DNA from 2 places in the Marinilactibacillus sp. Marseille-P9653 genome. Region 1 is predicted to be linked to the other one. Evidence: riboswitches for the same ligand, from Rfam matches in the RefSeq annotation. Region 1 holds a riboswitch; the other holds the start of a gene.
What was found. A riboswitch is a leader RNA that binds a small molecule or an ion and turns the genes downstream of it on or off. The one in region 1 is predicted to bind S-adenosylmethionine.
Positions count from the first base shown of each region.

Region 2: linked by a shared signal. The riboswitch ahead of metK (methionine adenosyltransferase) and the one ahead of LG377_RS11315 (hypothetical protein) in region 1 are both predicted to bind S-adenosylmethionine.

Region 1 is NZ_CAKAKH010000002.1:174,160-190,709, forward strand. It holds gene LG377_RS11295 (cysteine hydrolase family protein) at 47-592, shown strand; gene LG377_RS11300 (hypothetical protein) at 694-1,095, opposite strand; gene LG377_RS11305 (LytTR family DNA-binding domain-containing protein) at 1,110-1,547, opposite strand; gene LG377_RS11310 (hypothetical protein) at 1,718-2,332, opposite strand; SAM riboswitch class I at 2,504-2,606, shown strand; gene LG377_RS11315 (hypothetical protein) at 2,683-2,904, shown strand; gene LG377_RS11320 (hypothetical protein) at 2,966-3,454, opposite strand; gene LG377_RS11325 (hypothetical protein) at 3,601-4,257, shown strand; gene LG377_RS11330 (alpha/beta hydrolase) at 4,266-5,234, shown strand; gene LG377_RS11335 (hypothetical protein) at 5,562-5,711, opposite strand; gene LG377_RS11340 (ATP-binding protein) at 5,715-5,882, opposite strand; gene LG377_RS11345 (type I restriction endonuclease subunit R) at 5,938-8,988, opposite strand; gene LG377_RS11350 (restriction endonuclease subunit S) at 9,018-10,223, opposite strand; partial or broken gene LG377_RS11355 (type I restriction-modification system subunit M) at 10,216-11,837, opposite strand; gene LG377_RS11360 (hypothetical protein) at 12,048-12,860, opposite strand; gene LG377_RS11365 (hypothetical protein) at 13,016-13,447, opposite strand; gene LG377_RS11370 (DUF5050 domain-containing protein) at 13,525-14,982, opposite strand; gene LG377_RS11375 (DUF5050 domain-containing protein) at 15,055-15,792, opposite strand; gene LG377_RS11380 (hypothetical protein) at 15,793-16,467, opposite strand.
Region 2 is NZ_CAKAKH010000001.1:1,936,699-1,953,248, forward strand. It holds gene rny (ribonuclease Y) at 30-1,595, opposite strand; gene recA (recombinase RecA) at 1,967-3,097, opposite strand; gene LG377_RS09460 (competence/damage-inducible protein A) at 3,325-4,614, opposite strand; gene pgsA (CDP-diacylglycerol--glycerol-3-phosphate 3-phosphatidyltransferase) at 4,778-5,365, opposite strand; gene LG377_RS09470 (helix-turn-helix domain-containing protein) at 5,445-6,332, opposite strand; gene yfmH (EF-P 5-aminopentanol modification-associated protein YfmH) at 6,647-7,936, opposite strand; gene yfmF (EF-P 5-aminopentanol modification-associated protein YfmF) at 7,944-9,197, opposite strand; gene metK (methionine adenosyltransferase) at 9,317-10,507, opposite strand; SMK box riboswitch at 10,505-10,592, opposite strand; one part of gene LG377_RS09490 (IS3 family transposase) at 11,683-12,581, opposite strand; one part of gene LG377_RS09490 (IS3 family transposase) at 12,581-12,866, opposite strand; gene LG377_RS09495 (hypothetical protein) at 13,035-13,379, shown strand; gene LG377_RS09500 (hypothetical protein) at 14,022-14,450, shown strand; gene LG377_RS09505 (hypothetical protein) at 14,469-14,858, shown strand; gene LG377_RS09510 (hypothetical protein) at 14,894-15,271, shown strand; gene LG377_RS09515 (metallophosphoesterase) at 15,315-16,139, shown strand; gene LG377_RS09520 (hypothetical protein) at 16,321-16,473, opposite strand.

The DNA.
Region 1 (16,550 bases):
CGCATTATTAAAATCTTAGAATTCACTGGAAAGGAATAGATTATAAATGAGAGCATTGATCAATATTGATTACACAAATGACTTTGTCGCTAAAGACGGCGCCTTAACAAGTGGCGAACCTGGACAGGCGATTCACGATAAAGTTCTGTCTCTAACAAAAGAATTTTACGAAGCTGGGGATTTTGTTGCTTTTACAATTGATAAGCATACTGAAAACGATCCTTATCACCCTGAAACCAACTTGTTTCCACCTCACAACATTGAAGGAACTGATGGACGTCTTCTTTATGGTGATCTAGAAGCTTATTATCAACAAATCAAAGACAAAAAAACTGTTTATTACACAGATAAAAGACGCTACAGCGCCTTCAACGGTACCGATTTAGAAACAAAGCTAAGAGAACGCAATATCACAGAAGTTCACTTAGTTGGTGTCTGTACAGATATTTGTGTTCTGCACACTGCAGTAGATGCTTATAATAAAGGCTTTTCGATCGTCGTACATCAAGATGCAGTCGCAAGCTTTGATCAACCTGGTCACGAATGGGCACTTAGACATTTTGAAAATACGCTTGGTGCAACAGTGATTTAATTCAATAATTATAATAAAAAGTCTCCTCAACTTTAATAACAGGAGACTTTTTACTTATTCTCTATTTTTCGCTGATAAAAGTTAAATTCGTAATATTCTTTTCATTCTCCTAACCGTTCATTTATCGCAGCTGCCAATTGCTCCAGTTCAAATTTCTTTTTTCGAATACTTAAGGCATACACACTAGAGAAAATCACGATATTGAATAGCACAACTTCCAGTGTAGGCATGTATCCCAATAATCTACCGATTAAAAGTAAGCCACCAAATTGCGTAGCGCAGTTAGCTACGTGGAAAGCAAAACTAGATTTAAAGTTAAAATGCGATATCCCGTAAGAAATTAAAGAAAGTCCTAGCGTAAAAATAGCTGTTGTGAGAATGAAAATAGTCATATCTCCCACTTCAAGTACATTCATCACGCTCAGTAGAGTCACCGAAAGAACAATCACGCTAAAAACAAATGTCATTGTATTCAAATAATAAGATAAAAATTGTTTGCTCATTACACTCTCTCCTTTTATAGATTCAGATATGCCTTAACATCTTTGATATAATGGCGATTGATCACTAGCTTTTCATGATTTTTCAGGTGTGCTTCTAAGCGGTAATTAGGCAATGGACGAACACTTTCTAGATGATCCATATTCAGTAAAACACTTTTACTGATGCGTACAAACGATGTTTCTTGTAGTCGTTTTTCTAACTGGTATAGCTTTTCTTTGTTTTCAAGCACCTTTGATTCAGTATAAAGAAATGTTTTATTCTCCACTGTCTCCAAGTAATAAATATCGTTACTCTCTACTACATATTCGTGATCATCCATCACACCTTTTAGTTGCAAATCACTTTCTTCTATGACATCTATAATTTTCTGGACGCGTTTATCAAAGACGCCATATGTAATATTCACGAGTGTTTCTTTCAAGCTTTTATCTTCGACTAACTTCAGCTTCATAACAACTTCCCTCTTTTCTATAATTTCAGTCTACCTAGCCCGAGAGTCTATTTCAATCGAATTTAGGCGAGCTGCATAAAACTACATTTAAGTTACATTGTTAACAAAAAAGAGCCTACTATAGATTAATCTATAGCGACTCTTTGATAAAAAATATATACCAGATTAAACTATCGTCCTCTTTTGATCATAAATATTCCCATTCCTAAAATAACTAGCCCAATGATATATCCTGAAATGCCTATATAGAGGGATATGCGGTAATCAGCATTCGTAAACGATACTAATGTCAGTTGGGTCAAATGTATGGAAATCAGTGATGAAGTCATATTAATGAACTTTAGTGCCTCTGCCAGTATGTCGCGCTCCATTCTAGCGGTCACGATTCCGGAAAAGGAGATAATCAACTCGAATACTGTAAACAGTGCAACTAAAATCCCTACAAATTTGGGATAAACAATCATATTGTAATTCGGATGAAACAGCCGCACACAATAAATGGTAAAAATGAAGCTGATTGCAATAATAGAATAGCCGATAATTTGATACACTTTCTCTGCATCTAAAGACTGCTGACTTTCGTCTTTATGGGTATTGAAAACTAAAAATTTAGCTCTAACGATCATAATGTTATAAAAAGAATGGATAAAAAGAAAGACAGAGAAGCTGACAACACTAGTCAGTATCTTAACAATAGCAAATACAGTATGCGTTAAAATTGAAAATTTCACCCATTTAAATGGGTTACCTCTTTCAAGAATGAAGTCCGTACCTCTTTGAATCATCTTATCCCTCCTTTTCAATAAATAACCACCAGTAGAAAAGCACCTTTTACTAGCATATCATAAATATTTGTCAATTTAGAATAAAATTCAACAATTAAACAGATACAGATTTATAACGAAGTAGTGACTCTTGAGTTTTTGTGCTATACTTTTCCTACAATAGAATAGCATCGCTTATTAAGAGCAAGTGGAGGGAATTGGCCCGATGAAGCTTCAGCAACCGACCTTAAGGCACGGTGCTAAATCCAACAAGTGTACACTTGGAAAATAAGACCCGTATTCAGGCGCACACTTCTCATTAATTAAGTGACGCTTTTTTTTATTGCAAAATAAAAGGAGATGTTAAGGTAATGGAAGTAACGTTAAAGAAAGTCAGACACTATTTTGAGGACCACAAGAAAGAACTGCTTGAAAAGCAAGCCTATTGGGAGAAACTCGACCCTCGGCCACACGCAGTCGGTGTTTTTCAGCGAAGAAAGAGATTAGTCTGGTTTGAAGAGGTGCTACCTAAAGTAGAAAGTGCTCTTGAACTGATAAAAGAACTAGATGATAAAAAACATTTAACAGAGTAAAACGTTAAGAAGCAGGTACGCAAATGTGCGCACCTGCTTCTTATTTGATCTTATATGCGCGTTATCTCTTGATAAGCAAACACTGCGGTTTGTCATAAGCTTTATCCCAGTGTAAGAAAGCTAGATCCGCTATGGATAACCGACTTGCTTTAACGGTTTTTATTTCAGCCTCATCGCGCACATTTAACCAAATATCCCAAACTTCTAACTCGTCATTGTGCTTAAGTTGTTCCTTCAAATAGTCTAGTAACTGTGCTGCTCTTTTTTCTGTATATTTCCATTCAATACCTGTTAAGAAAAGCTTATTAGAATATTCTTCAGCATAATCACTAGGTGATTGATCTCTATACAAAACTAGTTCGTCGAAAGATTCTTCTGTAGGATAATATAAAACAACTTTCTCATTTCTATCAACAGCCTTTCCTTTCAACAGGCTCTTGTCCACTTTCATCTTCCGCTTGATCATATCGTTAATGGATAAATATTCTTCATAAGGATTCTTTACTTCTGGTAGCGGCTTGTTACTGGCGATAAATTGATAGGAACTCATCTGTTTTCTCCTAACTGATTCATTTTCACTACTATATTTTACTCACGTATACTTTGCAACTGACCTTTTTATTGCATACAATAGAAGGAGTGGAAAATCTTATTGGTGGCAATGATATAGTCGTCACTAAAACATGGAGTGAGTATATGAAACCTTTTTTTAAGTCAGTCTTTATTTTGAACATTGTCTCGTTTTTACTTAGTATTATTTATCTGATCATTCCTATGAACTCTATTCTGGCGAATGGTTATGGGATTCTATTAATTGCGACGCTGATTAGCAATGTCATTGCTAGTACGATTGGAAGTCGTTACAAACCTTTGGATATTATCTACCTACTATTATCCAGTATCGGATTTGTTGCTGTAATGCTTTTAAATACAGTTGCTTCAATATCTCCTACTAATGAATCGTCTAGAAGTTTGGTGTCGATTGGGATGCTTTTTCTGATGATGATTTTAGGAATGATCATCACGAGTAAACCGCAACTCTATTCTGTTCGTCCTGTTCACAGGGCCTACTCCCTGAATAATCAGTCCAAAAAGAAAACAAAGAGAGTTTTAAAATGGATTCTAGCTGTAATCATTGCACTATGCCTACTAGTCGGTACTTTTTTAGCATTCATTATGGTGACAAACAGAGATGTAGGCTTACTACAAGTTGTCCTATCTCAGTATAGCTTGTTTTATGGCTTCATCTTTCTTAGTCTGACAGGTTTATTGTTGAAAGTTTTAAGTATCAATATACGTTCAATGCCAGGATGCTTTTATCCTTTTTCGGCTTGTCTTTATTCGCCTTTTTAAGCTTGCCGTTGACGACGATTCAGTCCGTATTACACGAAGCGGAAGAATCTTACTCTGAAGCCTTTGGCGAGCAATGGAAAACGATTGGTGAAGATGATCCCTTATTTATGAGCAGCCCAATCTCGATTCCTGACTACTTCTTTGGCACATCCTCAACAGAATATAGTGTGACTGAAAATGTTCTATTTTACGAAGGAACAGAAGGGGTCGATGATGGACTAGAATTACGCTTTGATGTCTATACACCTACAACAGATGCTACTCAACTTCCAGGAGAAGGATCTACTTTGATACGGATTCACGGTGGTGGTTGGAACACGGGCAGCAACGGATCCGAAAACTATGCCCAAGTGAATAAGCATTTCGCTGCACAGGGTTACGTGGTATTCGATGTCCAGTATGGTTTGAATGATCAAGACCAATTTGTCGAGTTTTCTACTGTTCCCGACGAAGTTTCTGGTGATTTTTCAATCGATGATATGGTTCGCCATCTAGGTATCTTTACGACTTTCTTGGCGGATCATCATGAAGAGTACGGAGCGAATATCGATTCTGTATTTGTTTCAGGCGGTTCAGCTGGTGGACATTTAGCTAACGCTGTCGCCCTAGGACTAGCTAGTGGCCAGTACACGGATCTGTTAGATGAGCGACTGACGGTTAATGGGATCATCCCTATTTACCCTGCAAACGGACTAGCTGGATATCAGGAGATCACAGGAGAAGATGCGCTCGTTGATCCTGACTTGCTCGTAACGGAAGATAGCCCACCTGCATTAGTTTATCAAGGGCAACACGACACAATTGTTGACCCACAAGTATCAGAGAACTTTAGAAATGCTTATTTGGAAAACAACAACTCAGAAATCGCGATCATCCGCACACCCTACGGAGAACACGCTAGTGACTTGTACTACCCTGGCTTTTACAGTCAAACACTGATCTATTATATGGAACGCTTTATGTATCAGTATAAATAAGAGATTTTCTATTATTGTTATAACTCAATAAAGAAGATGATACTAGTGAGCAATCACTAGCGTCATCTTCTTTGTCTTTTTCCACCCAGCACCTATAGACTAATAGGTAGTCGATAGTGCTCCAGATTTACTGAAACCCAACTAACGTATAGTATTTATTAGGGTCATTCGAATGCGATTGATGCACTTCTATTATACCACTACGCACTAAGTTACTTAAAATTCTATGCGTCGGTACAGCGCTTTTGTTAATCAATTTGGCAGCCTAACTGGGCGTTAGAGGTCTGCTATTATAAAGATGGTACACAACGATTTCTTCTAGCTCGCCTAAGTTTTGAAAGATTCAGGAGTAACGAGATCACTTACACGTCCAGTTTCTCTATCTCTACGAGCTATTATATTATTGTTTAATGTCAACTGTACAGCAGTACCATTAGGTTCTTCATACTTTGGTTCTTCCAGAAAGTATTCTTGCATCTCTTAAAAGATACGTCCCACTCCTTCATTCGATTCCCTAACCCACTTATATTGGGTTAAGGCTGCAGCAAGCTTGGGATTTCTAGAATAACGTTCTTCTTTGATATTTTCTAGGTTTACTGAAGCCGGTAAAGCACCTGGGCTATAAATTTTCACTCGATCATTAAACATTTTTATTCTGATGTGATCGCCTAAATTATCATATCTTCGATGAACTACTTAATGTCTAACGTCTCTGCAACGGTAAAATTTCACTCTTCATAACTTCTTCAAAATCAGATCGTACGGATTTCCAGTATTTAAGTTTAGATACTGGTTTTTCTGATTTATCTTTATAAGCATAATAATCAGAAGATTCTTTTAGTTCGCTTTCGCCATTTTGCTTGTCTTTTTTCGGACTATAATTCGCCACTACATAGGTTAATTCTGGCTGAGGGACTTGCCACTTGTTGGAGAAGTTTTGAATGACTTCTTGTTGCTCGTCTAGTATACGATCTTCAAGTACATTAGAGATATTTTGATCACGATACTTCTCTGGATCTTGTCGAATACTTCCCCATAGCTCTTTCATAATGTCAGCTAGTTTTGTATTGTTCTTTGCTAAATCATTGATATACCGTTCTACTTCAGCGGTTGCTTTTGCGTCTTCTTTGGCAAGTAATTCATATTCATCGTTGCCACTTGGTACAAAGGCTTGAATCAACATTAGAATGTATTCGTAATTGATTTCTTCTGTTTTAACCGACTCTAATTCGTAAGCAATATCAATTTCGATAGGCTCATCATCTTCTCGGTCTACTTTTAATTCCTCTAGTGCATTTACATACTTTCCATTAAATTCTTCAATTTCTTGATTCATTATTGGAAAAATAGTCCCTAGTTGTTCTACTTCATAGTCGCTATAAACTTGTACAGCAGCAAAGTTTCGATCAAGCTTTTGGAAAGCTTTAACAAACTGTTTAAGTTGGGCACGATTTAGTCCATCTACGTCAGAGGGAGTAGCGACAAATTCTTTTAATTCTAAGACTGCTTCAATAAAGGCTTCTTTCGCTTCTTCCCAACTTGGTGCTAGCACGTCACTTTCTCCACCATTTGAATATAGTATCAATGCTTCCTTTACTCTTTGTTCAAAAGTCTGTGGCACTTGGAAAGTAACGATTTGACCATATTTTTTTGATTTGTCAAATAAACGATTGGTTCGAGAAAATGCTTGAATCAAATCATGTGGTTTCATAGGTGCTCGGTCAATAAATAAAGTAGATAATGAAGGTGCATCAAATCCTGTCAGCAATCGATCCACTACAATGACTAAGTCTAATTGCTCCGCACGTGCTAAATATTTTTCTTTTTTTCTAGCCAATCGGTCATTAACATTTCGATTATAGGCTCGCATTGTTTCGATTGTGTAATTGCTACCGAATTCGTTATTATACTCTCTTAGTGCTTCTTTCATTTTATCTTGATTCGTAATCGAAGCTTCTTCATTTTCACTAATTGAATAAGTAATGGCAACCTTCGGAAAGTCCGGAAGTACACGCTTGGTTTCTTCATCTACTTTAACGGTCGTGTCCCCGGCTTTTACACTTTTAAATAAATCATAATAACGCTGAGCTTGGGCTATAGAAGGTGTCGTTAAAATGGCATTATAGGTTTGTCCAGATCCTTTTTGAAACCCTAATTTTTTTCGAGATTTATTTATAATAGAATCAACAACTTCTAGCATATGGTTTTCTTCTTCATAAACGGACTTAGGTAACCAAGCTTCTTTGTCTTCTGAGCCCATGTCGTCTATCACTGATTGATCTTTCCCTGATAAAGCGACGACTGCTTTATCTAACTCTTCTTCAGAGAATGTAGACTTGTATTCAACTTGGAATCCCAGCACTGCATGGTCATTAATCGCTTCTTTGACCGTATATTCGTGCAGGCGGTCTCCATAAAGTTGCGCTGTGGTGCTCGGTAAATTACCCACAACTTTCTTAGCATTTTCTTTAAAGATTGGTGTTCCAGTGAACCCGTACCATAAAGACTGTACAAAGAATTCTTCTATTTCTTTTTTCTTCGCTGCACTTACAGCACGGTGACACTCATCTACTACAAAAGCGATTTTTGATTGGGTCAATTGTATGTATTTTTTCGACCCTTCTTGATGAGCAAACCGTTTCATCACAAAGTTTAGTTTTTGAATCGTTGTGATGATCACCTTTTGATCTTCTGACAACAGCTTTTTAATCAAGTCTGAAACATTATCTGTTTCGTCAATATCAATGACATCATTTTCAGCATATGAGGTAAAAGAAGCCGTTGTTTGTTGATCTAAATCCACACGGTCAACAATAAAGATCGTTTTTTGTATGGAAGGAATTTGAAGTAAATTTCTAGCTACTTTATACGACGTCAAGGTCTTACCAGATCCTGTCGTGTGCCAGACATATCCAGATTGCTGGTTTCTAGAAGCCTCTTTAACTGATTCAATCGCGTGAATCTGATACGGTCGCAGCAAAATAAGGGCTCTTTTATCATCATCAATAACGGTGTATTGCGTCACCATTTTATGGGCCATAGGGATGGATAAAACGGCTTCCGTAAACTCTAAGTAGTTATTAACTGGCTGATTCTCATGATCCACCCATTTCGTTAAAAACTGTTCATTGAGTTTCGTATCTGGTGCCGCTGCAATATAGCGCGTATCTGTTCCATTTGTCATTACAAACATTTGTAACGTTGAATAAATACCGGTAAACTTGCTTTCTTTTAAATACTTTTTGATTTGGCGAAAAGCATCCATATAAGGATGGGCACGATTTTTTAATTCAATATGAATCATCGGTAAACCATTAATCAAAAGCGTCACATCAAAGCGGCGATTCAAATCTTCTACTGTGCGCTTATCTGACTTGAATTGATTGATTACCTCATAAGAAGACATACCTCCAGCAATATCTTGCCGTTTAATGACATTCAGTCGAATCGTTCCCAAAGCAGCATCTTCTCTTTGAACTTGAACCTTTGCAACACCATTTTCTCCCGCTAACCACTTAGCCGCTGCATAGAAACTTGGGAAATTGAGTTGATTTTGAATCTGACGAAATTCTTGTTCAGTAAGCGGGACATCATTTAAGGTATCTTTATTGTTCACTTCCAGCTTATTCCGAAAATTCGCCCACAAGTCTGCCTCAGTGCGTAAATCTTCTCGATACGTCCATTGCGATTTACCCGTAATCAGTTTCTGGATTAAATCATTTTCTAGTACTTGTTCAGCTGTAAATTTAGCCATTATTTCACCTCTTTTCTTTCAAGAAATAGTTATACAAACATTTTTTGTAGGAATGCTTTTTTAGTTTGTTTCAGGTTTTCTAGTTGTCTCTGATGCATAGTGATAGTATCATCTAATTGTTTGAAGAATAAACCAATTCTCTTTTGTTCTTGATATTCTGGTAGTGAAACCTCAAATGATGATAAAGATTCTTTTGTAATGGTCTTTATAGTCCCTCCCGGTGCTTTTTGCTTTTCAATCTCAAATTTTTTCTGAATTACATAAGCCCAAAAGTGTGCATCTGTTGAATTTTTATAATCTTCAAAAATAAGTAATGTTCTATCAACAAAAGTATCATATTGCGTGATAGCAACACGACCTATACTACCTTGAAGAGTTACTACAACTTTTCCTTTGGGGACAAATACGCTCTTAAGTTGTGCGAGTTTGCTTATTTTTTGTTTAGTGTCATCAACTAACGTTAAATGTTTAGTTACATCTACGACTTGAACAAACGGCATCGCTCCATCTCCATCATACCACTCTTTATTTCCGTAAGGTTGAGGAAATGAACCACGACGATAAATGGCATAGTCCCCTAATCTACGCTGTTCCCAATCATCAGCAAATCCATCAAAACGAATTTCTGGAACAGTCTCACCATTTTTTGGAAACATTTTTTGTAAGAAAGCTTTTTTACTTTTTTTAAAATTTTCTAGCTCACGCTGATGAAGAGCGATAGCGTCGTCTAGTTGATTAAAGAAAGCACCAATTCTATCTTGTTCTTCGGCAGAAGGAATAAATATAGATGTATTCAAAATATTTTTGTTATAGAGTCTTTTTATGGTACTGCCTTCTAAGCCTTGCCATTTTACAATTTTATAAAATTGCTTTAAAAACGAATTCACAAGTCTTTCATCATGTTTTAACCATACTATATTAGAGTCTTGAAAATACTCATCTTTTCCTCTATACTCCACAGTTCTTCCAATACTGCCTGATGCAGAAATTAAAATATCTCCCTTTTTCGGATAAGGATATTTTTGTTTATAGTCTTCAAATATTTTTCGAGATATATAAGCATCTGGTTTGCCACCAAAGGTTCCTATTTTATAAAAAGGTATATCTCCTGTATTAAATGTTTGTTCTTTAAATATGCGCTTATTCATTGCAACAGATCCTAATTCACCCAACTTACGCTGTTCCCAATCTACAGTGAATCCATTAAAACGAATTTCAGGTATTTTACTACTCACTTTCCTCACCACCTTGTATATTACTAAATCCTAGTAATTCAATAAACTGGTCTAGTTCTTGTTGTGCTTCCTCTGTTGATCCAGATAGTTCTTTCACCATTTGTGCTAAAGCAGCATTTGATTCTGCGATCGCTTGTTGAGTTTCTTTCATATCTTTTGCTACTTCAGCTAATGAAATCGGCTCTTCTTCTTCGAAAGTATCTACATATCTTGGAATATTAAGGTTGAAGTCATTTTCTATAATTTCTTCATACGTTGCGACGTACGAATATTTTTCAACGTTTTTTCTCTCCATGTAGCTGTTTAGTATCTTACCAATGTGATGGTCTTCTAGTTTATTTTGGTTTTTAGCTTTAGTAAACCCATTAGCTGCATCAATAAATAGCACATCTTTATTCTCACGATTTTTCTTCAAGATAATAACAGTTGTCGGAATACTTGTATTAAAGAAAATATTTGCTGGTAGACCAATCACTGTATCAATCGCACCATTTTCAAGCAACATCTTACGGATTTTCCCTTCAGCTGCCCCTCTAAACAGAACCCCATGAGGTAAGACGATCGCCATTACGCCAGAATCTTTTAAATGATAATATCCGTGTAATAGAAAAGCAAAATCTGCTTTCGATTTTGGTGCTAGAACGCCATACATTGAAAAGCGTGGTTCATCTAGAAATCCTTTATCCGCTGACCATTTAGCACTATACGGCGGATTCATTAGAACTGCATCAAAGTTTGTCGGTTCTTCATCTGGCCAATCCGCATCCAAGGTATCTGCATTTCTCAGATGTTGATTGGCTATATCTACCCCATGCAAGAACATATTCATTCGCGCTAGGTTATAAGTAGATGTATTTAGTTCTTGACCAAAATAATTAACCGTCCCGGGTTCATTTGTATATTTTTTTACGTTTAATAACAGCGAGCCTGATCCCATAGTAGGGTCATACACTGAGAAACCTTTTTGATCTTTTTCCCATGAAGAACAATTTGTGTCATCAAACTAGAAACAGGTTGCGGTGTATAGAATTCTCCTGCCTTTTTACCAGAGTCTGAAGCGAATTGACCGATAAGGTATTCATAAGCATCTCCTAAGACGTCTCCTTGGTAAGCCATGTCTAGTGTAGCCAATTCTTTCATAACAGCCGCAATCGTTTGATTCTGTTTCTGTACCGTCTCACCTAGTCTTTTAGAGTATAAATCTACATCTTCAAATAAATTCTCAAACAACTCACTACTTTGTTCAATATTTCGAAATCCTTGAGCTAAATCTTCTAACTGAAATTTACCTTTATAGATAGACTCCATTAATGCTGTAAAGGTTAAATTAGGTTCTAATACATAAGAAAAATCAAATTTCAATTCATCGATTAAGTCTTCTTTAATTTCTGGATCGTTAAATGCATTTGTGTATACTTCTTGTGCCTCTTTAAGGTCTGTCACTTCTTCTTCTAACAATTCCGCCGCATGGTGAAGCATGCTATCTGATAAGTACTTATAGAAAATTAAGCCTAATGTATAGTTTTTATATTCGCTTGCATCCATTTTAGAACGTAGTATATCTGCACTATTCCATAAAGATTGATAAATCGTTTTCGGATTCTGGTTAGCCATTTTATTTTCCTCCTTCAATTACGTGAATATTATGAATACTTGTATATTCTATTATAAACTATTCATACTCATTTATAAAAGAAGTTTTGGGAACAAGTTTTCTACAAATTTAAATTTAAAAGGCTATTTAAAGAACCATTACTGTTCAAATAGCCTTTTCTATATGTTTATTTTATTAGTTTTGGCAACCGTAATCGTTTTTAATATAAATTAAGTATTATTAACTACTAATTTATTCAATCTTTCTACTAACTTCTTGCTCGGGTCTCCATACTGACTTGTGACTTCGATGTATCTTTCCAATATTTTAACTTCTTTATCTGATTGCTTTTCTTTTCTATAAAGTATAGCCAATTGCTCATAATAAAAGGGTGGTATCCCTGCTTGGTTGATTGCCGATTCGGATTCTACAACTAGTACCAATTCGTTTAACAAGTTTATGGCTTCTTGGTTTTTCTTTTCTCTTTTCAATTGTTTGATCTGATCCACATACTCTGTGTAATGTTTTCCACAATAGTATCCTATTTCTTCAGAGCGATCATTGATATTAAACGAAGAATCTATAGGGACATTATCCATCTTAGCTATACTAGTATACTCTTCTTCTATCGCTTTACGTTTAAATACTTTATTAGCCAGATATCCCATAACGATCGCAAATACAAAACCACTTAAACTACCACTAAAAAATCCTACAAAAGCTAAGGTCACCAAGATCCAGAAAAGTAACGTATCGTGATTACTTTTACCTTTTAGTTTAGTTGTTGTTTTTTTATATGATTGAATTGGTTTTTTTATAGCTTTTTTATTTGAATGCTTCTTAGGAGCAAGTACTTTTCTAGTATCAAAAGTCGTCGCATGATAGATTTTATTTTTTGCTGCTCTTTTGGGATCTTTTACCCATCCAGCACCTTTTTTACCATAAGTAGGGTTAATTGATTTTTTAATAGCTCTCTTCGCTTTACCAGTTGTCTTGGCTTTGATCGATCTCTTTATACTAGGTTTTCTGGGTTTTATTTTCATCTCGCCACATTCTTTCTTGAGAATATACAGTTCTATACAATATTGGTTTATTTAATGATTTAGATATTTAGTCTAACGCCCAAATTTCTCCAGTAACGTATTCATATACTTTTACTCGTTTCTCATTAAATTTTCTAATCATAGGCTTGTTTTTTTTAGATGAAATCCAGGAAATTCTTCAAGACTACCCTATCATGATCTGAATCTCTTTTTAATTTCCCAAGTTTTTTATGTGCTAAATCAAAGTATGATATAACAAGAAGGTCAACTTTATTATCCAAAGCCCATTGCTCTTTGCGTAAATCGTAAAGCCTTCTTTGTTCTCCTCTTGAAACACCGCTTATTGTCATTCGTTTGTCCATAATTCCAACCGGTTGTGAGTGCTGTTTTTCTCTATATTCAACTATAAGGTTAGCTGCTGGAAAAAAAGCATCTACTGGAAGCTTAACACGTCTTCCACTTTTTCCTGAGTCACCAAGAAGTGTATCAAACCTCATCTGCCCTTTGTAGTTCTCACCTATAATATCTGCAATTAAATTTAAAACGTATAATTCATCACTTTCTAAACGTTTATTGATGTGACTCACGTCCTTTTGAAATTTATTAAGATTGAGCCATTCTTTATACTGTTTACTTTTTAATAGTTGATTAGTATTTGAATGGGCTATTCCATAAATCGAACTTCCCCAGTTGAATACTCATACACTCTCGGTCTTCCTGAGGAGCCACTGGATTGTAATAGGACGCCGTTTTCTGTTGTGGCGAAGTTTGTGATGTTGGTTGCGGTGAAGAGTTTTTCGCTTTCTTTTCCTTCGTGATCGGTCAGGTAGACGCCGTTTTCGGTATTGGTTAGGTCTGACTGGTAGATGGAATAAAAGATTCCTTGATCTGTGATGGTGTAGTTTCGAACGTTTTCGTAGAGGATCTGTTCTGCTTTACCTGAACCATCTACTTTTTTGCGGTAAAGTATGCTGCCGGGATCTAGGTAGTAGTAATAGCCTTCCCACTCCAACAGCTTGAAGGTATCTTCGTTTAGCAGTCGTGTTTGATCGCTACCATCTAAACTGAGCTTATCTGTTCGAAGCGCATGATCTTTTTCATAACTGACCAGGATTTTATCTTCATATACACTGAATTTACTGACGTATTCATTTAAAAGTCTTTTGATTTGCCCACCGTTCAGATCCATTCTATAAAGGTTACTGTTGTCTTCGTAACTGGTAAAGTAGATCCAGTCATCTTTGATCTGGACTTCTGTCAAAACTTCCATGTCATAAATCGTTTCCGTTTCTCCACCATCAATTGGCACCCGGATCAATTCATCATAGTTTGTAAAATACAAGTAATCGCCTACGACGTTCAGATTCATTCGGGTAGCCCCTTGGGAATCTAGTAAAACTTCTCTTTCTTCAAAGTTTTTGTTGGCTTTAATGATTTCATTGTTTTCAATATAAAAGACGAATTCCTCGTTTTCTGCTCCGAAACCGTTGCTTAAGATGTTTTCAGCGGAATTCCCTAAGAATCCTTCTTCTGGTATTTCTATTTGAACTTCTGCACTAGCAAATGCATTATGATAGAAGATTCTCATTTCTCGCCACAAGCCTCCATCTAATAAAATTGGCAAAGAAATCGCAAAGACCGGTAGAATGATACCTGAAACTGTCCAGTTTTTCTTTTTCTCTATCTTCTTGTCTCCACGTATTTCTTGGAGAAAGACATTTAAGTACTGAAGTGGACCTTCAACGATTACACGACCGTCTGCGTAATTGACGGTTACTTTGTCGTTTAACAGAAGGTTGAATGGGAAGTCGAATGTAGGCCTGATGACCATACTGTTTGTCGTTCTATCTAGGATTTCCCAGTTTTCAGTGGTCAATAGTCTTTCGATTCCCTCAAAGGTTGGCAAGGGTTCATTTAATGATTGGTGTTCGTATTTCTCAATCATCAACTTGACGACACTAGTCCATGTAAGGAATAAAGTTAGCCAATACAGGTTTAGCTCTACATTGAATAACACTTGGTAAAATACGTAGATCATTAAGAATCCAGGTAAGATTAAAAAAAGCGTACTTCTTAGTGCAATATCGATCCAATTCCAGTATTGGCTTTTTGTTTTTTTCATCTTTTGATGCTCCTTTCACTATTCTCCCAAAGTTTTAAGCTTCTATATCTGTGATCTCTCCTGTTTTTGGGTCTAGTTTTCTGATGGTCGGTTCATGTTGTTGATTCGAAAGATCACGGAGTCTTCGACTTTATTCAGTCCATCAATCAAGTTAGATTTCACATTGAGTTTTTCTTCGTTTTGTCCATCTAAGTCGATTCTGTACATTCCTGATTGATAAGTTCGGTCAAGTCCGTAGTAGATTCCACTATCAGTGATGGTAAAGCTTGAAATCAATGCCTTCGTAACCACTTCTGGTTCTGCTGGCTCCGAAATTTTTCTTCGAATCAGTTTTGAATTATCGTTTGTATAATAATAGTAACCATCCCACTCGATTAAACCAGAGTTGTTTCCGTGAAATAAAACGGTTCGAGATTGATCATTCAAGTCTATTTTTTCAACTGTCTGGCGGTAGTCATATTCATCTGCTCCATGACTGAACAGCATATGATCATCGTACAAGGTGAATTCTGTTGCGAACACATCCAAGTACCGTTCAAGATTTTTTCCATCCAGATTCATTCGGTAGATATTTGAATGAGCATTTATACTGATGAAGTAAATCCAGTTCCCTTGGATCTGCATGTTATATGGATAATCTATATCGAAAATCGTTTCTTTGTCTGTTCCATCAAACTGAATTCTTTTGATGGATCTACCATCTACGTAATACAACCAGTCCCCAACAATGTTCAAGTCCCTGTTATCAAAATAGGTACCTACTTCTGTCAGGTATTCCTTGTTCTGGAAGTCTTTATCTGTTCTAACGATCTAATTGTCATTTTCTACGTAAAAGATGTAGGCTTCACTCTCTACGCCGATGCCCGAATTTTTGATATTCTCTACCAAATTACCCTGTGTACGTTCATCGACACCTTCGACTGGTTCGTGAGTCGTTGCGAAGACATTGTGATAAAGGACCTTGCTTTCCCAGAGGATGCCTGAATCTAGAAACAAGGGTAAAAATAAGACAAATCCTGAGGCTAGGATTTTGAACCTTGACCACTTTCTGGACCAGACTGTTTGATCGCCTTTAAAATGCTCGCTTAATAAGCTGATGTAGTGATTAGGTCCTTCGATGGTGGCTCTTTTATATGTATAGTGAATCGTGATTTGGTCCGGTATGACAAGACTGAATGGATAATCAAAGCTCGGTCTAATCAAGAGCTGGTCTTGGCGCCTATCCAAAAGCTCCCACTTTCCTTCTTGAATGACGTCTTCCAGTTCTCTTAGATTTTCCAGCTGTATTTCAATTTTATTTTGTTTGTATTTATCAGTCATCCAGTTTGAAAATAAAAATAGAGATGCAGCCAATTCAAAGGTAAAGATATTAAGTTCCGTTTTAAATACAAGTCCGTAAAGCACATAGATCAATGCCGTTACTGGTATAAATATAAACACGATTCCCCTAATTGCGATATTTAACTCATTTTTAAGTTTCTCCACACTTTCTCCCCCTATAGTAAAAGCTGAAAAAAATAGTACGATTTTATCTTTTCTCTATTCTATCAAAAAAGCTTACTGTTACG
Region 2 (16,550 bases), on a different contig from region 1:
GTTCTTCTTGGATGACATTGTTCATTTAATTATTTTGCGTATTCAACAGCTCTAGTCTCGCGAATGACCGTTACTTTAATATGTCCCGGATAATCCATATCTTCCTCGATTTGTTTCCGAACACTCCGTGCTAATTTAGCGGACATGCTATCGTCTAGCTGATCCGGTCTAACAATAATGCGAATTTCTCTACCAGCTTGTATTGCATAACTTTCTTTGACACCTTCAAATCCATTAGAAATTCTTTCAAGATTTTCAAGTCTCTGTAGATAGTTTTCAAGAGATTCGCTTCTAGCGCCTGGTCTTGCTGCAGAAATTGAATCTGCCGCTTCTACAAGCACAGCAATGATCGAGCTTGCTTCAACATCTCCATGATGGGAAGCAATTGCATTGATGACCGTTTCGCTTTCTTGATATTTCATCGCTATTTGAGCACCGATCTCAACGTGAGATCCTTCTACTTCGCTATCCAATGCTTTACCAATATCGTGCAATAATCCAGCTCTCTTAGCTAGCTGAATATCTTCTCCAAGTTCTGCTGCCATTACACCAGCAATTTTGGCCACTTCGATTGAGTGATTCAAAACATTTTGACCATAGCTTGTTCTAAAGTGTAAGCGCCCGATTATTTTAATGAAATCAGGATGTATTGAGTGAATACCTAAATCAAAAATAGCTTCTTCACCAATTTCTCGGATACGTTCATCCATTTCTTTTCGAGATTTTTCTACTGCTTCCTCGATTCGTCCTGGATGGATTCGTCCATCTGAAATCAGTTTTTCAAGTGCCATTTTAGCTGTCTCACGACGTATAGGATCAAATCCACTTAATACGACTGCTTCTGGTGTATCATCGATTATTAGATCCATACCTGTCAAGCTCTCAAGCGTACGTATATTACGTCCTTCTCGTCCTATGATACGACCTTTCATATCATCATTCGGTAAGTTTACTACGCTGACAGTTGTTTCGGTAACTTTGTCTGCTGCAGAGCGTTGTATGGCTTGAGTAATTAAGTTTTTGGCTCTACGGTCAGCTTCTGATTTCGCTTTGTCTTCATATTGTTTGACCATGATTGCTAATTCACGAGATAATTCTTTTTCTGTTTGAGATAAAACGATTGATTTCGCTTCTTCTTGAGATAAAGCAGCAACAGCCAGTAATTTCTCTTGCTGTTCTGTAATTAAATCCTCAGCTACTTGCTCCAAGTCTTCAATCGCTTTTTGTCTACTTGTCAAACGATCTTCTCTACTTTGTAAAGAACTTTCTCTCTTATCAATCGTATTAGCTTTTCGTTCAAGATTGTCTTCTCTCTGGTCCAAACGATTTTCTTGACGTGCTACTTCAGAGCGTCTTTCTTTTAACTCCCATTCTACTTCTGTTCGATAAGAATGGATTTCCTCTTTGGCCTCTAACAACGCTTCTTTCTTCAAGGTTTCAGCTTCTTTGTTAGCATCTTCTACTATGTTCTCGGCTGTTTTTCTTGAATCAGCAAGTCTTTTTTCAAAGCTTTTTCTATTGAAATTAGCTCCTACGAAAAATCCGATGATTAAAGTAACGATAGCGAAGGCTACTGAGTATAAAAGAGTAGTCATTTGGTCACCTCCGTATCATTATTTAGTTTGCATTTAATTCATGTATAAAAAAGTCAGGTACTATTTATGTTAAGCAACGACCGTTTTCAATTACTGAGAACGTACGTCAGTTATAATAATGTGTTTATGATTAACATAATTGTGTAACAGACAATCTAATTTTAAAGGTCTTATGTCTATGTGTCAATACAGTTTGTAGAAAGAGAAGGATTTTAAACCTTTTTGTTGAAATATTGTTTAAAAGAACTTCATTATTACTCACTTCAATCAGCCTTAATTTTCTTTTTTCAGCACGATATAATCAAAATATAACCGAAAAGCACCACACAAATAAAGAATTTGTGTGGTGCTTTACTTCATTTTAGAAAGGATTAAACATCTAACGTTTCAGAGTCAGATTCTGTTTCACTTTCATTCCCTGTTTCTTCTGATCCGATAACATCGGGACTTTCTTCAAGTTTAATGACACCAGCGTCTCCGCTTAACTTGTTAACAAACTCGATATCTTCTTCACTACCAATATCGTAAGCAACACGAACTCGTTTTTCAATTTCGAGGCGCATTTCAGGGTGATCTGTAAGGTATTGTTTTGAGTTCTCACGACCCTGTCCAATTCTTTCTTCACCGTATGAGTACCACGCACCAGCTTTATCAATAATCTCAGCGTCAGAGCCCATATCTACTAGTTCTCCAACTTGAGAAATACCTTCACCGTACATAATATCTACTAAAGCTACTTTGAATGGCGGTGCAACCTTGTTTTTAACTACTTTAATTTTAGTTTTGTTACCTGTCATATCTTTACCAGACTTGATAGCTTCACTACGACGTACTTCTAATCTGACTGTCGCGTAGAACTTCAACGCACGTCCACCAGGAGTCGTTTCAGGGCTACCAAACATAACACCGACTTTTTCACGAATCTGATTGATAAACAGCGCAATTGTTTTGGTTTTATTAATTGATCCCGATAGTTTACGGAGAGCTTGTGACATCAAACGTGCTTGAAGACCAACGTGAGAAGCACCCATTTCTCCATCAATTTCTGCTCGAGGCACTAATGCTGCTACAGAGTCAATAACAACCATGTCCACTGCACCACTTGAAACAAGTGCATCTGCAATCTCTAATGCTTGTTCACCTGTATCTGGCTGAGAAAGTAATAACTCATCTATATCTACACCCAAGGCACGTGCATATTTAGGATCTAGTGCATGCTCAGCATCTATAAATGCCGCAATACCACCATTAGCTTGTATAGAAGCAATTGCATGTAAAGCAACTGTTGTTTTACCAGAACTCTCTGGTCCGTATACTTCGATAATACGTCCACGAGGGTATCCGCCTATACCTAATGCAACATCTAACGCAAGAGAACCACTTGGTACGGTTTTAACTTGAGTATCGATTTTTTCGCCCATTTTCATAATAGACCCTTTACCGAAATTTTTCTCAATCTTGCTTAGTGCTGCATCTAGTGCTTTTCTACGATCATCTGTCATTAATATATTCTCCTCCTATTGATTCAGGACTTAATTTTGATATACTTTTATGCTTACCACTACTATTTAACCTACACATTTAATGCTTTTTTATAGATCAATCATCTTGGGGATTTACTCTATTTATGGCAAACGTGCATTCTCTACTACTCTATTATTTTACTGTTTTTCTGAACAAAAAGCAAGCTTAAATCGAACATTTATTCGCAATAAGTATACTTTTCGTCTTATGCTCTTTCGTCTTTAGAATTCATGTAAAATACTTTTTCTTGTATTGTAAGACCCAATAATGATTGACGAACAAGATTTAAAGCGTTCAATACCGCAAGATTTCTGTTGTTGTCTCGGTCTCTTTTGAAGTGAAAGTGTTTTGCAAAAGTTGTTTGTCCTTTATGTGCAATTCCTATCCAGACAATTCCGGCTTCTTTACCTTCTAAAGGATGAGGACCTGCTACGCCGGTTAGAGATACTGCAATATCTGCATCGAATTTTTCTAGAGCTTTCTCAGCCATCTCTACTGCACACTCAGCACTCACCATACCATATGTGTCAATCGTTTCATTGGAGACGCTAAGAACCTGATGTTTCTTTTCAGAACTGTAAACAACGATTCCCCCGTCAAGTACTGAACTAGCCCCTTGTTCACTCGCAATACAACTTAAAAAGGCCCCTCCGGTCAAACTTTCAGCAGCAGTAATCTTTTTACTTTGTTCAAATAAAAGCGATTGAACAACGTAAGAAAGGGTATGATCACCATATCCGTAGATGTAATCACCAACTTTAGCTTTTATTTCTTTTTCTATTTCTGTGATCATCTTTTCGCACTCATCTTCAGTCTTTCCTTTAGCAGTTATTCTAACTTTTGATTCTCCGTTAGAAGCATAAATAGCAATAGTAGGATTGGATTGTTCCTTAATGATACTATCTAATTGCTCTGCTACTTGAGCTTCTGTCAGACCAAACAATCTGATCATTCTAGAGACCAGTTTTTGATTTTCTTGTTCCAGTTCAATCAGTCTTTTTTTAAGATAGTTTTCGACCATAGGTTTCAGTTCACTTGGTGGTCCAGGAAGCATAACATAAGCTCGATTATCTTTTTCCAAGAATACGCCTACTGCTAGTCCATCGTCGTTTAGTAAGGGCTCTGAACCTTCTAGTATAAGCGCCTGAAGTCGATTGTTTTCTGGCATTTTAAAATCGCTATATTTGTGGCGTTCAATAATCTTTTCTTCAGTTTCTTCATGTATGGTCATATTTAAGCCTAGATGATTTGATACCGCTGACTTCGTTATGTCATCTTCAGTAGGTCCAAGTCCTCCTGTCAGTATGATTGTATCTACTCTAGATTCAGCTACTTTAATCGCTTCGGTTAGTCTCTCAGCATTGTCTCCAACAGTTACCTGATGATAAATTTCAATACCAAGAGAAGATAATTCTTTCGATAGATAGGCAGCGTTTGAATTGATAACCTGCCCCATAAGTAATTCTGTTCCGACTGTAATAATTTCAGCTTTCATACTAATCCTCCTACATATAAATACTGTTCAATTAATCTTAATCTGTTTTTTTCAGATAGCATAATTTGATTTTATCATATTAAATTTTAGAATACCGCCTCAAAGATTAGAAAAAAGGCGTACGTAATCCCTTAAGATCACACACGCCTTACTCAAAAGTCGATCAACTACTGAATGTCCCTTTGAAAAAATGTCTCGCATTATAAAAATAGTCAAATCCAGAATATAAAGTGAAAATTAGACAAATATATAATAGAATCGTCGCAACAGGGATGCCTGTCCAATTGAAAGGAAAATTATTCAACAAGAGGAAAATAATGGCAAGCATCTGCGTATTAGTTTTCACTTTACCTGGCCAAGAAGCAGCCAATACGGTTCCACCTTGTTCAACTAATAATAGTCTCAATCCTGTAACAGCCAGTTCTCTACATACGATAACCGCTACAACCCATGCAGGAGCCAAATTTAACTGAACCAGTAAAATCAATGCCGTCATAACCAGCATTTTATCTGCCAGTGGATCTGCAAATTTTCCAAAGTTTGATACAATGTTCATTTTTCTTGCAAGGTAACCGTCCAACCAATCAGTAAAACTGGCAACAGCGAAAACAATCGTCGCAATCAATAGCTTAACTTCAATAGAAGAATTCAAAATTTCTACTGTTCCTAAATCTATAGGCATAACGACTAGCACAATAAATATTGGAATCATAAAGATTCTAAGCATCGTTAATTTATTCGGTAAATTCATAATTTCCTCCTAGACATTCAAATGAAAGACCGGGGTTAATGGAATTAACTCGGTCTTTATCTGAAAAAACATTCTATTATTATTGCTCGAAGTTAAAAATCAGATCTTGTTTAACAGCATTCGCCGATTCCGGTGCATACTCTACAGATTGTCCACTTAATTGGACAGTTGTAACAGCAGCATTTCCAATTACAATAGCTACAGTCTCTACCTCTTCCGTTAAATCTGTAGAGATAGATTCCCCACCAGACAGAAGCGCTTGTTCAGCTGTTGTACCATCTACAGTGATACTTACCCAAGATTCTCCACCTTCAGCATTCAAAGTCAAACTTTTATCATCCGGTAGGGGACCCGATACAGTATAAGTGGTCGTACCACCAGTACTAGACTCTTGCGCAATAGTGAATGGATTTTCTGGTTCTGGTTCTGGTTCTGGTTCTTCTTCAGTATCCTCGTCATCAGTGTCAGCTGGAACCTCTGGTTGAGCATTCTCCGCATTTTCATTGCTTTCGACATTTACATTATTTTGTGCACTTTCGTCTTGATTCACAGATGAATCATTATCTCCAGAATTGCTACTAACGGCTATATAAAAAGCCAATGCAATACCTAGAACTAATAATATAATTAAAATTGTTGGTAAACTATCTTGAATGGTACTCATCATACCATTTTCTTTAGGCTTTGTTCTAGTTTGTGTTGTTCTAACTTGCTCAGTAATTTCTTCACTTTTAGGTGCTGGAATATCAGAATGATCCTTTAACAGTTGTTCTCCATCTAAGCCGACAGTATCCGCGTATTGCTTAATAAAGGCTCTAGCATAGAAATTACCTGGTAAGACATCTAATTTCCCTTCCTCAACAGCGATCAAATATCTTTTTTGGATCTTAGTCATTTGTTGCAAGTCATCTAATGTGTATCCTTTGGCTTTTCTAGCTTCTTTAAGCTTTTCGCCTACTTCATTCAATCTTGTCACCTACCCTAATGTCATTCTTATAACCTGTATTTGATACTTCTATAGAAAACAATCATTCTAGTACTTTATATTCTTTGGGCCTATTTTCTATGCCTACAGGGATCAGTCTATCTTTATAACTATTTTTTATTACACTCATTATATAATCGTTTATATTCTAAATAAAACAAGGGTTATGACCCCATTTCTAAAAGTATACCACACGAAAAACTATGAGTATAGGGTGATTATTGCATCTGTACTGGATCCTATTAAAGATTTACTAATGATTAAAATTTATTGATTTTAAAGCCCAAATTCAATCTCTAAGTTCTTTTAAGAACATGAAATACAGACATATTATTTTCTTGCAAAAAGCTTGTAGCTAATTGTTTAACGTCCTTTAATTTAATTTGTTCCATAAGCGGTACAATATCAAAAACGGATGCTTCCAACTCTGGAAGGTCAACGAATTGTTGAGCAATATACTCCAAAGAATTCAGTGATTGTAATTCTTGTCCAATACTTCTTTTTTTTACTAAATCGAAATGCGCTTCATTTAAATCTGGACTCTCAGATGCCGTTAATAAGAGTGTCTTAAGGATCATCGTTAACTCGTGAGGGTCATTCGCATCTCCTCCAATACTAAGATAATCAATTTGCCTCTCAACTGTATGTTCATAATTAAAACTATCGTCAATTAGACGTTCATTGTATAACTTTAAATAGGTCGTGGAAGTCTCTCCGAAAAGCAATTTCAATAAAAACTCCATCTTGATTGAATACTTTAGAGCTTCGACACCTTCAAGCTCATCGTTGTCACCTTTTATACCAATCAGTACTTTGGCTTTAACTACATCCGCTTCGACTGATCTATAAGGAATGATTTCTTGTTGTTGCACAACTGGGAATTGTCTTTTAATCTCTTTCTCACTCTCAAAATTTTTATCTAACTGATTTTTTTTGATCCATTCTATAATCTCTTTTTCATCCATATTCCCCGCCACAAATAATTGCATGTTGCTTGGGTGATAAAACGTACGATGATTAAGATATAAATCGTCCGCTGTAATCTTTTGAATACTGTTCAATGTCCCCGCAATGTCGTTACTGACTGGATGATTGGGATACAAATTTTCAAGTAGCCCTAAAGCGACCGTCCACTCTGGCTGATCTTCATACATTTGAATTTCTTGACCAATGATTTCTTTTTCTCTTTCAACAGACTCATCTGTGAAATAAGGTTCTTGCACAAAATTTAAAAGGGTTTCTATATTCTCTTTTATATAACTTGTGCTAGAGAAAAGATACGCTGTTTTAGTTAACCCTGTAAAAGCGTTCGCTGAAGCTCCATGGTGTGCAAACTGATCAAATACATCACCTGATTCAGTTTCAAAAAGTTTATGTTCAAGAAAATGTGCAATACCAGGTGGAAATTGTATAAAGTTATTTTCTCCATTAGGAATAAATTGTTGATCAATTGCCCCAAACTCCGTACTAAACAAAGCAAACGTAGTATGGTAGTCTTTTTTCGGTAACAAGGTTATCGTTAACCCATTATCCAGTTTCTCTCTATAGAGGGTTTCTCTTAAATTCTTATATTCAAATTTTTTCAACTTAGACTCACTCTCCCGATAATAAGAATACGGCTTTTAATTCTACCGTTTTCGCTACATTTATAATATCTTGTTTTGAAACAGCATCTATTCTATCAGCCCATTCTCCAAGACTTATCATCGGTTTATCGATCAAATTAAAGCTGTAATACTTTTCCATAAGACTTTCTGCATGGTCTTCAGATTGAATTAGAGCATTCTTCAATAACGCCTTAGTCTGATCTATAACCTCTTCGGAAAAGGCGCCTTCTTGAATAGAGTTTAATTGTTCTCCTACTAATTTTTCAACCTTTATAGCTTCCGAAGGTTCAATTCCTGATTGAACATAAAGTACTCCATTAAAGCTATCGATTCCGCTCGCAATGTCATAAGCTAGTCCCTCTTGTTCTCTTAAAATTGTGAATAAATTAGAATGTGGAAAACCACCGAATAATCCATTAAATACTTGTCCAGCATAATAAAGGTCTTGATGATAATAAATAGTCGTTTTATAAGCCAAATTAAGTTTTGCTTGCGTGATTGGTTGAATTTCTTTTTTTCTAGTTAGATTTTTAACTTCACTAATGCTATAAAACAACAATTCATTGTTTACCATTCGAGCTTCGAAATTGAAATCAATGAAAGCTTTTTTCACTCTCTCTTCTTCAAGATTACCTAATACCACAATATCAATTTTGTCATTTAAAATCATATCCTGATAGACAGTGTATAAATCACTTGGAAGTAATCCAGTTAAATCTTCAGGCCTACCCCAAGAAGGAATTTGTTGTTCCAAAGTATCGAAATAAAGACGGCTAGTTTCTATCCCTGCATATTCTTGTTTATCTTCGTAAACCGCTTCGTATTCGTCTTTTAAGTTTTCAAGTTCTCTTTTAAACGTTTCTTTATGAAAGGCACCATCATGTACATTGGGATAAAAAAGAATGTTTTTTAGAAATTCTGTTGCTTTTTCGAACAATCCTTTTTCATTTAAATACGTTTCATCTACTATATCTAAATCTAAAGTCAATACATGATACTTGCCTATCTTGGAAACATCTGATGAAAACTGAGCGCCATAAAGTTCTGAAAGTGCTGTTCTATAATCTGTTTGTGTTGGATAATGCTGACTATTCGTACTTAATAAGTTTGCTAATAAGGCTCTTTTCGTAATTTCATTGGCATCTATTAAAGATTTGAAATTGATTCTAATGGACACTGTTTTAAATTTTTGAGTGGATAATACTTTCAAATCAACGCCTTTTACCAGTTCTATTTGCATATGTCCTCCTGAATCGATTTTCGCTTAGCTTATTTTAATTTTTAGTTGTTAACAACTTATGTAAATAACAAAAAGACTAGAACAACAAGGCTCTAGTCTTAGAGTATAAACATATTGATTTATAGTAAAAGTGTTTTAAGATTATTTACTTTATCTACATTTTCCCATGGCAGATCGATATCTGTACGGCCAAAATGACCATACGCAGCTGTCTGCTTATATATTGGACGTTGTAGGTCAAGCATTTTAATAATGCCAGCCGGTCTAAGGTCAAACGTCTGACGAATGGCTGCAATAATTTTCGAATCAACCACTTTTCCGGTTCCAAAGGTATCTACTGCTATTGAAACAGGTTGTGCTACACCTATAGCATAGGCTAGTTGAACTTCAACTTTATCTGCAATACCTGCAGCAACAAGATTCTTAGCGATATAACGAGCTGCATAGCTGGCTGATCGATCTACTTTAGTAGCATCTTTCCCAGAAAACGCTCCTCCACCGTGTCTTGCATATCCACCGTAGGTATCAACAATAATTTTTCTACCTGTTAATCCGGCATCCCCTTGAGGTCCACCAACTACAAATCTACCAGTAGGATTAATATAATATTTCGTATCTTCATCTAACCATTTTGCTGGGATTACTTCTTTAATGACATGTTCAATCACATCATTTTTCAAAGTTTCATAGTCTATCTCAGGAGAATGCTGTGTGCTAACTACGATTGCATCTATACGCTTAGGTTGATCATGCTCATCATATTCAACTGTGACCTGAGCTTTAGCATCCGGTCTTAGATAATCTAATATTTCTTCTTTTCTAACTTGAGCAATCCTTCTCGTTAGACGATGACTTAAAGAAATAGGTAAAGGCATCAACTCTGGCGTTTCGTTGGAAGCAAATCCAAACATAAGCCCTTGGTCTCCAGCTCCTATTTTATCAAGTGCATCATTTTCATTTGAAGCTTTTGACTCAGCAGAATCATCTACTCCAATAGAAATATCTGGTGACTGATCATCAATTGAAACAAGTACTGCACATGTATCCGCATCGAAACCATATTTAGCACGCGTATACCCAATCTCTCGGATAGTATCTCTAGCAATTTTCTGCATATCGACATACGTATTTGTTCTGATTTCACCAGCTATCAAGACTAAACCTGTTGTTACCATAGTCTCACAGGCTACACGAGCATCTGGATCCTTTTCAAGAATTGCGTCTAGTACAGCATCACTAATTTGATCAGCAATTTTATCCGGATGTCCTTCTGAAACTGATTCTGACGTAAATAATTTTCTTTCTTCCATTGTAGTATTCCCCCTACTGTATTATCGGTTACAAGGCTTCCGACCTGGTCTGTGGTCGTCCTATCGGGAATTCATTGTAAACCTATATTATTCTACCACATTAGGGAAGAACAATCATTCTGAATTCAAAATTATTTCAGGTAATCTTATATAAATGTGATATGATAAAGTTAAACACTACTATACTAAAGGATGATAAGATTGAAACTTAGAATATCCGAGACCATTAATAATCCATTATTTTCATACATTTTACTACCTATTTTTTACATACTAATGGGGACGATTCTTTCCTTACCCTATTCTAACCTTAACATCCTTTCTTTCTTCCTCTTGACTACCTTTATTCTAATCAATCAAGTCATTGAAATGAACCTCAAGGTATCCTTGAATAAGAAAAAAACACTTAAAAAGACGCTCATCCTTATATTAGAGGGTCTGCTACTGTTAAATTTAACGTATTTCCTATTTGTTCATTCAGTTGCTACTTTTCTTTTACTACTATGTTATGGAATACTGACTCAGACAGTTTATTTTTTCAGACTCTATGAACTCGATGTTTTTTCTATATCAGTTTCAACAATATTAAAAGCTTTACTACTCAATACAATAGGCTTTTATATCCATACTGGCTTCATTTCTCTAGTTCATCTACGATTCTTTATACCCTTACTTATTCCTATATTTTTAGCTGAAACTTCAGAGAGGAATAAGCCAGTCAAACGCTCCATTGAAATCCAACTTATGAGTATTGCTTATGTATTGGCTATTGCCATTCTGTGGACAAACAGTACCTGGTTAAGTTTTGGGATGTTGTTCACTGCTCCGGCATTAATGCTAAGCCCTGTCAAACTTACTAATTTAAATAAAATTATCTTGTTTTTCTTTAACTATGCAGTAATCTTAATGGTAACTTACTTTTTTTACTAAAGCTATTTCATAATTTTAAAATTGAGAAAGGAAGTCTTACAGTGATTACAGAAGTAACACTAACCCACAAAACTGACACTCACGCATTACTGAAATCTCTATGGCCTGATATAACTAGTGAGGAACTATCTGAGTTATTTCAAACATTGATAACCCACTCTAACCATACTGTGGTATGTCAACACTTTTTTGAACAAAAATTATAAGGTGTAAATGATGATTGAGTTCACTTTCCTTTTGCCTCTCTAACTGAATGAGAGGCTAGTTTCGACCAGCTGGGGAACAACGGATTTGCAGACTTCCATTTCAGACTGTTCCTGTTCCCAATCTTTTCGATAATCGATAGGAGATTCGTAGTCCAATGATCCATGTGGGCGAAAATGATTCCACCAATGGACGTAGTCCATAAGTTGGACCTGCAGTTCATAGAGTGTATGGAATGTGTTGTCGTAGACAAATTCAAACTTAAATGATTTATACGTGGACTCCGCTACGGCATTGTCGTAAGGATTCCCTTTTCTACTTAACGAGCGCACAATATCAAAGGTATCCAGTAACTCATCAATAGTATGGTTGTCGAATTCTTTTCCCCGGTCAGTATGGAACACGTTGACCGTATGTAAATCACCCTTAACTGTAGCGAGAGCCTGCAGGACTAAGTCAGCTGTCTTATTGGGACCAGCAGAATACCCGATGATCTCGCGGTTAAACAAGTCTAAAATAAAACAAACATAGAACCACTTATTGGCAACTTTGACATAGGTCAAGTCCGTGACGATAGCTTTCATCGGCTCTTTCGGATTGAACTCACGGTTCAATGCGTTTTCAATCTTCGCTTGATTGACTCCACTCTTTTGTGGTTTGTATGATGGTCTATCATACTTGGACACCAGATGAAACTTTTTCATAATGTGTCCAATTCTCCGACGAGATACGATAAACGCACGCTTCTTCAATCTTTTCTTCAGTTTACGCGTGCCATAATTGTTTTTGCTTTTGGCAAACTCTTCAATAATCGCTTGTTCGAGTTCTGCGTCACTTTCTTTCTTTATTACTTCGTAATAATAAGATCCTCTACTGATCTTAAGGGCACGGCACATCGCTGATATAGAATAGTTATGTTTGTTGCGTTTGATTACTTCGACTTTCGCCCGAATATCAGCGCCGCTTGCTTTAAAATATCATTTTCCATCTTAAGCTGGGTATTTGCTTTCCTTAATTCTTTCAATTCTTTCTGTTCAGGTGTTAAGTTATCTCTTTCTTTGAATGAACCGGTTTGACTATGTTGACGTACCCATTTGTCAAAAGCCGATCCTGTAAGATCATATTCTTCTATGATTTCTTTTCTTGATTTTCCTGCTTTGTGTAAATCAACAATTTGTTTCTTAAATTCTTCTGTATAAGTTCGACGTGGACGACGAGTAGACATGATAGATTCCTCCTGTGTATGTTGTGTTTAGTATACACACCTTATCTTTTCTGTCCAACTGAGTGTAACCTATCCAAAGCTCGAAAATCCGCAATCAAACTATGTCGTCTCTACAATAAACAAGTCAACGACGAAAGTACTTATGATCGATCTATTCTAGAGCAACTCATGGGTCATATTGGAGAAAGTGCCTTTATTGAATCAAACTTTAGGTGCGAATTTGGGTTCAATGTTTATATTGGCCCTAGAGTTGGAATCTACACGGGAGATCATGCTGAAGCCCCAGTTGAACGCGCTGATGGCGGAGTATATGCAAAGCCAGTGACTATTGGAGATAAAGTTTGGCTTTGCGGAAATGTAAAAATCGCTCAGAATATAACGGTAGGAGAAAATTCTATCATTGGAATGGGGAGTGTCGTACTCAATGATGTCCCTCCAAATGCCCTCGCTGCAGGCAATCCCTGCAAAGTGATCCGACCAATAAAAGAGTCAGATATCAAATGGCAGAAATAAACCGAATCTAATAGAAAACAGCCTACCCCATTTGTTCTGGGTGAAGCTGTTTTCTTTGTTTTAAGATGGTATTAATTAAACCCATAAAAGAATAGCATAAATGGATAGTATGCCATGATGCCTAAACCTGCTAATAACAGAGATGGTCCTGTAAGGGCAATATATTTAGTCGGTTTCGAAAAACTCTCTTGTTTCATGATCCATTGCCCAAATATCACTATAGCTGTCACTATGAGTGGAAGAAAAAGCAGAAGATATGAATACGCTAGTCCTTCAAAATAGATTCCCCTTGATGCAGTCTGGTCAGAAATGATGTCGTAAAAGAACATCGGAAATCCTATATAAAAAATAATGAAGCTGAGACTTACCAAAATCGAATAAATGCGAAATACCGTTTTGTACTTTGTGGAAACGTTGAGACTAAAAGAAATGATTATATGTATTACGGCAATTACAATTGCTACTGGAAATTCAAATGAAAATGACATGTGCACTCTCCTCTATTCGTATAGTTTTATTATAGCATATATCTAGATAATAGTTTAAAAAATGTAAAGGTTTATATACTCCTAAATAAATTTATAAATGCGATTTCATTTCACTTGAAGTTATGGTACTTTTATTCAAAGGAGTTGTTTGATCATGAGTGTAACTATTAAAAGAAGTGTCGGCGTATTTAGTGTAATGAGCAATATTTCAGTCAAAATGGAAGATGTAGTTTTGGAAAAACTTGCGCCTGGAGAATCTGTTACTTTTGAAATCCCTAAAGAACAAGAATCGATCAAAATTAGCACCGCTTTGACCAGTAAAACGTTTACTGTGGAAGATGGAGAAACATTTGATATCGTAAGAAATAATCTCATGTGGGGATTAAGATATTTAATTTGTTTTGCGCTGATTATTACAACCCTTATCCCTTTTTTTAATAATTTCTCAATTGCTCGTTCAACTATCTTCATACATCTTTTCTTTATCATAGGACTGACTATCTTCGATATGTTTGTTCCGAAGTATTTAATCAAACGTACATCAGATCTATCTGAAAAAGAGCAACACTGGAATAGTTACTAATATTGGAGGTAGGCTAAAATGAGTATTAAAGTATATAGAAACACTGGTTTCATGGGTTCTGCGGCAAACTTGAAACTTAGAATTAATGGTGACCGAATTGAAAAAATCAAACCCCAAGAAGTACTAACGATTCAAATTCCAAGAGAACAAGTAACGTTTGGAATCAAACTGTTTCTTGAAAAGAAAAAAGAAATTATAGTAAAGAATGGTGATGAGATTGATATTGTGTACAAGAAATATTTTCATTATTATTTCTGGACTATAATGTCTTTAATCGTAATCCTTGTACCTTTGCTTGAAGGTGCTTTTAGATGGGGTACAGCCGCTACGTTGGTACTTATAAGCTTTGCCATTCAATATGTTTATGGTACTTACGATCTGTTTGTTAACGGGGAGCAAAAAACTTAAAGGTCTAATAGATTGTAAATAATAGGAAAATAAAATTGAGCATCAAAATACATAGAAACACCGGACTCATGGGCTCAGGTGGATTAATGAAAATCAAGGTCAATGATCAAATAGAAAAGCTTAAGCTGGATGAACCGAATGTCATCCACATAGAAGAAAAAACAGCTACAATAGAATTAAAAGAATTGGGTACTCAAAGACAGATAGTCAATGTCAAAGACGGAGCCGTGCTAGAAATCAAGACAAGAAAATGGTACACACCTATGATTTTTTCTATCATTATATTTCTTGTCATAGCTAATTCTATATTAGGTGTAAGCAACTTTTGGAAATTCCTTCTAGTAATAATACCCGTTTTTTTCGTTACGAACTATTTTTTCCCACCCTACAAATTGTCCATTATTGAAGACTAACCCATACGCTGCTTTTATCTGTTCTACAATTGGAGGAGTATGAATGATTGAACGTATTAAAAAACACAAAGTGCTCAGCTTTCTTCTTTTTCTCATTCCGTTACTTTTGATCTGGATCATATGGGGCAACACGCATATTGAAACAAAATGGTATGAGTTAATCGATGATGAAGTGCCAAGCGATTTCGACAACTATACAATCGCTCAAGTATCTGATTTACATAATAAGGACTGGGGTAATAAACTCATCAGAGAATTGGAAGCAGTCTATCCAGATATCATCGTAGTAACTGGTGATCTGATTGATTCCAGAAATACCGATATTCCTGTTGCCGTTGATTTTATTGAAAGAGCTACTCAGATTGCGCCTGTCTATTTCGTTACGGGTAATCACGAAGCTAGAAGTAGTCAGTATGAAGAACTGATTGAGGCTATCAATCAAACAGTCATACTCATGGATAATCGAACATTTACCTTATCTTCCGGAGTTAGTGAGCTAACGCTTTTAGGAATAGAAGATCCTTCTTTTCCAAATGCTGATCCAGAAAATGAGCTAGCGACTCTCACAAAAGATAATGAAGGATTTAAAATTCTTTTATCTCATCGTCCTGAATTATTCGATTTATATGTCAAACAAGATATAGACCTTGTCTTCAGCGGTCACGCTCATGGCGGTCAGTTTAGAATTCCTTTCATCGGTGGTCTTATCGCTCCAAACCAAGGGCTTTTCCCTAAATATACAGATGGTATTTATTCTGAAGAAGATACGAATATGATTGTTAGTAGAGGGCTTGGAAATAGCTTGTTCCCTTTTAGAGTCAACAATAAGCCAGAACTCATTTTTTTACGATTTTCAACGATGTACTAACAGAACATTTGAGGAGTGATCTTTTGAATTCAAAAATGGTTAAAAAAATTAGTTTGTTAGGCTATCTATTTCCTTATGTATTTCTATCAATGTATGCGGATTTCGCTTTTGGTAGTTTGTTGATGTATCTATTCATGCTGATCGCATTTATTGTTCTCAGCCTGTTTATTACAAAACATCATCAACCAGAAATAATGATCAAAGGAAACATAATCAGTTTCTGCTCGTCTGCTTTATTGGTATTTGCTAGCGGTTTGATAGAAAACCAATGGTATTTCAAACCATTTTCAGCAATGGGACTTTTGTTTTTCGTAACAATTATAATGGTATTCATTCAATCTGTTTGCTTCAAAATTTATTCGAAGAAAATAGTCTATAAATAAAATTCCTTTATCGTTTTTTTTATCATTT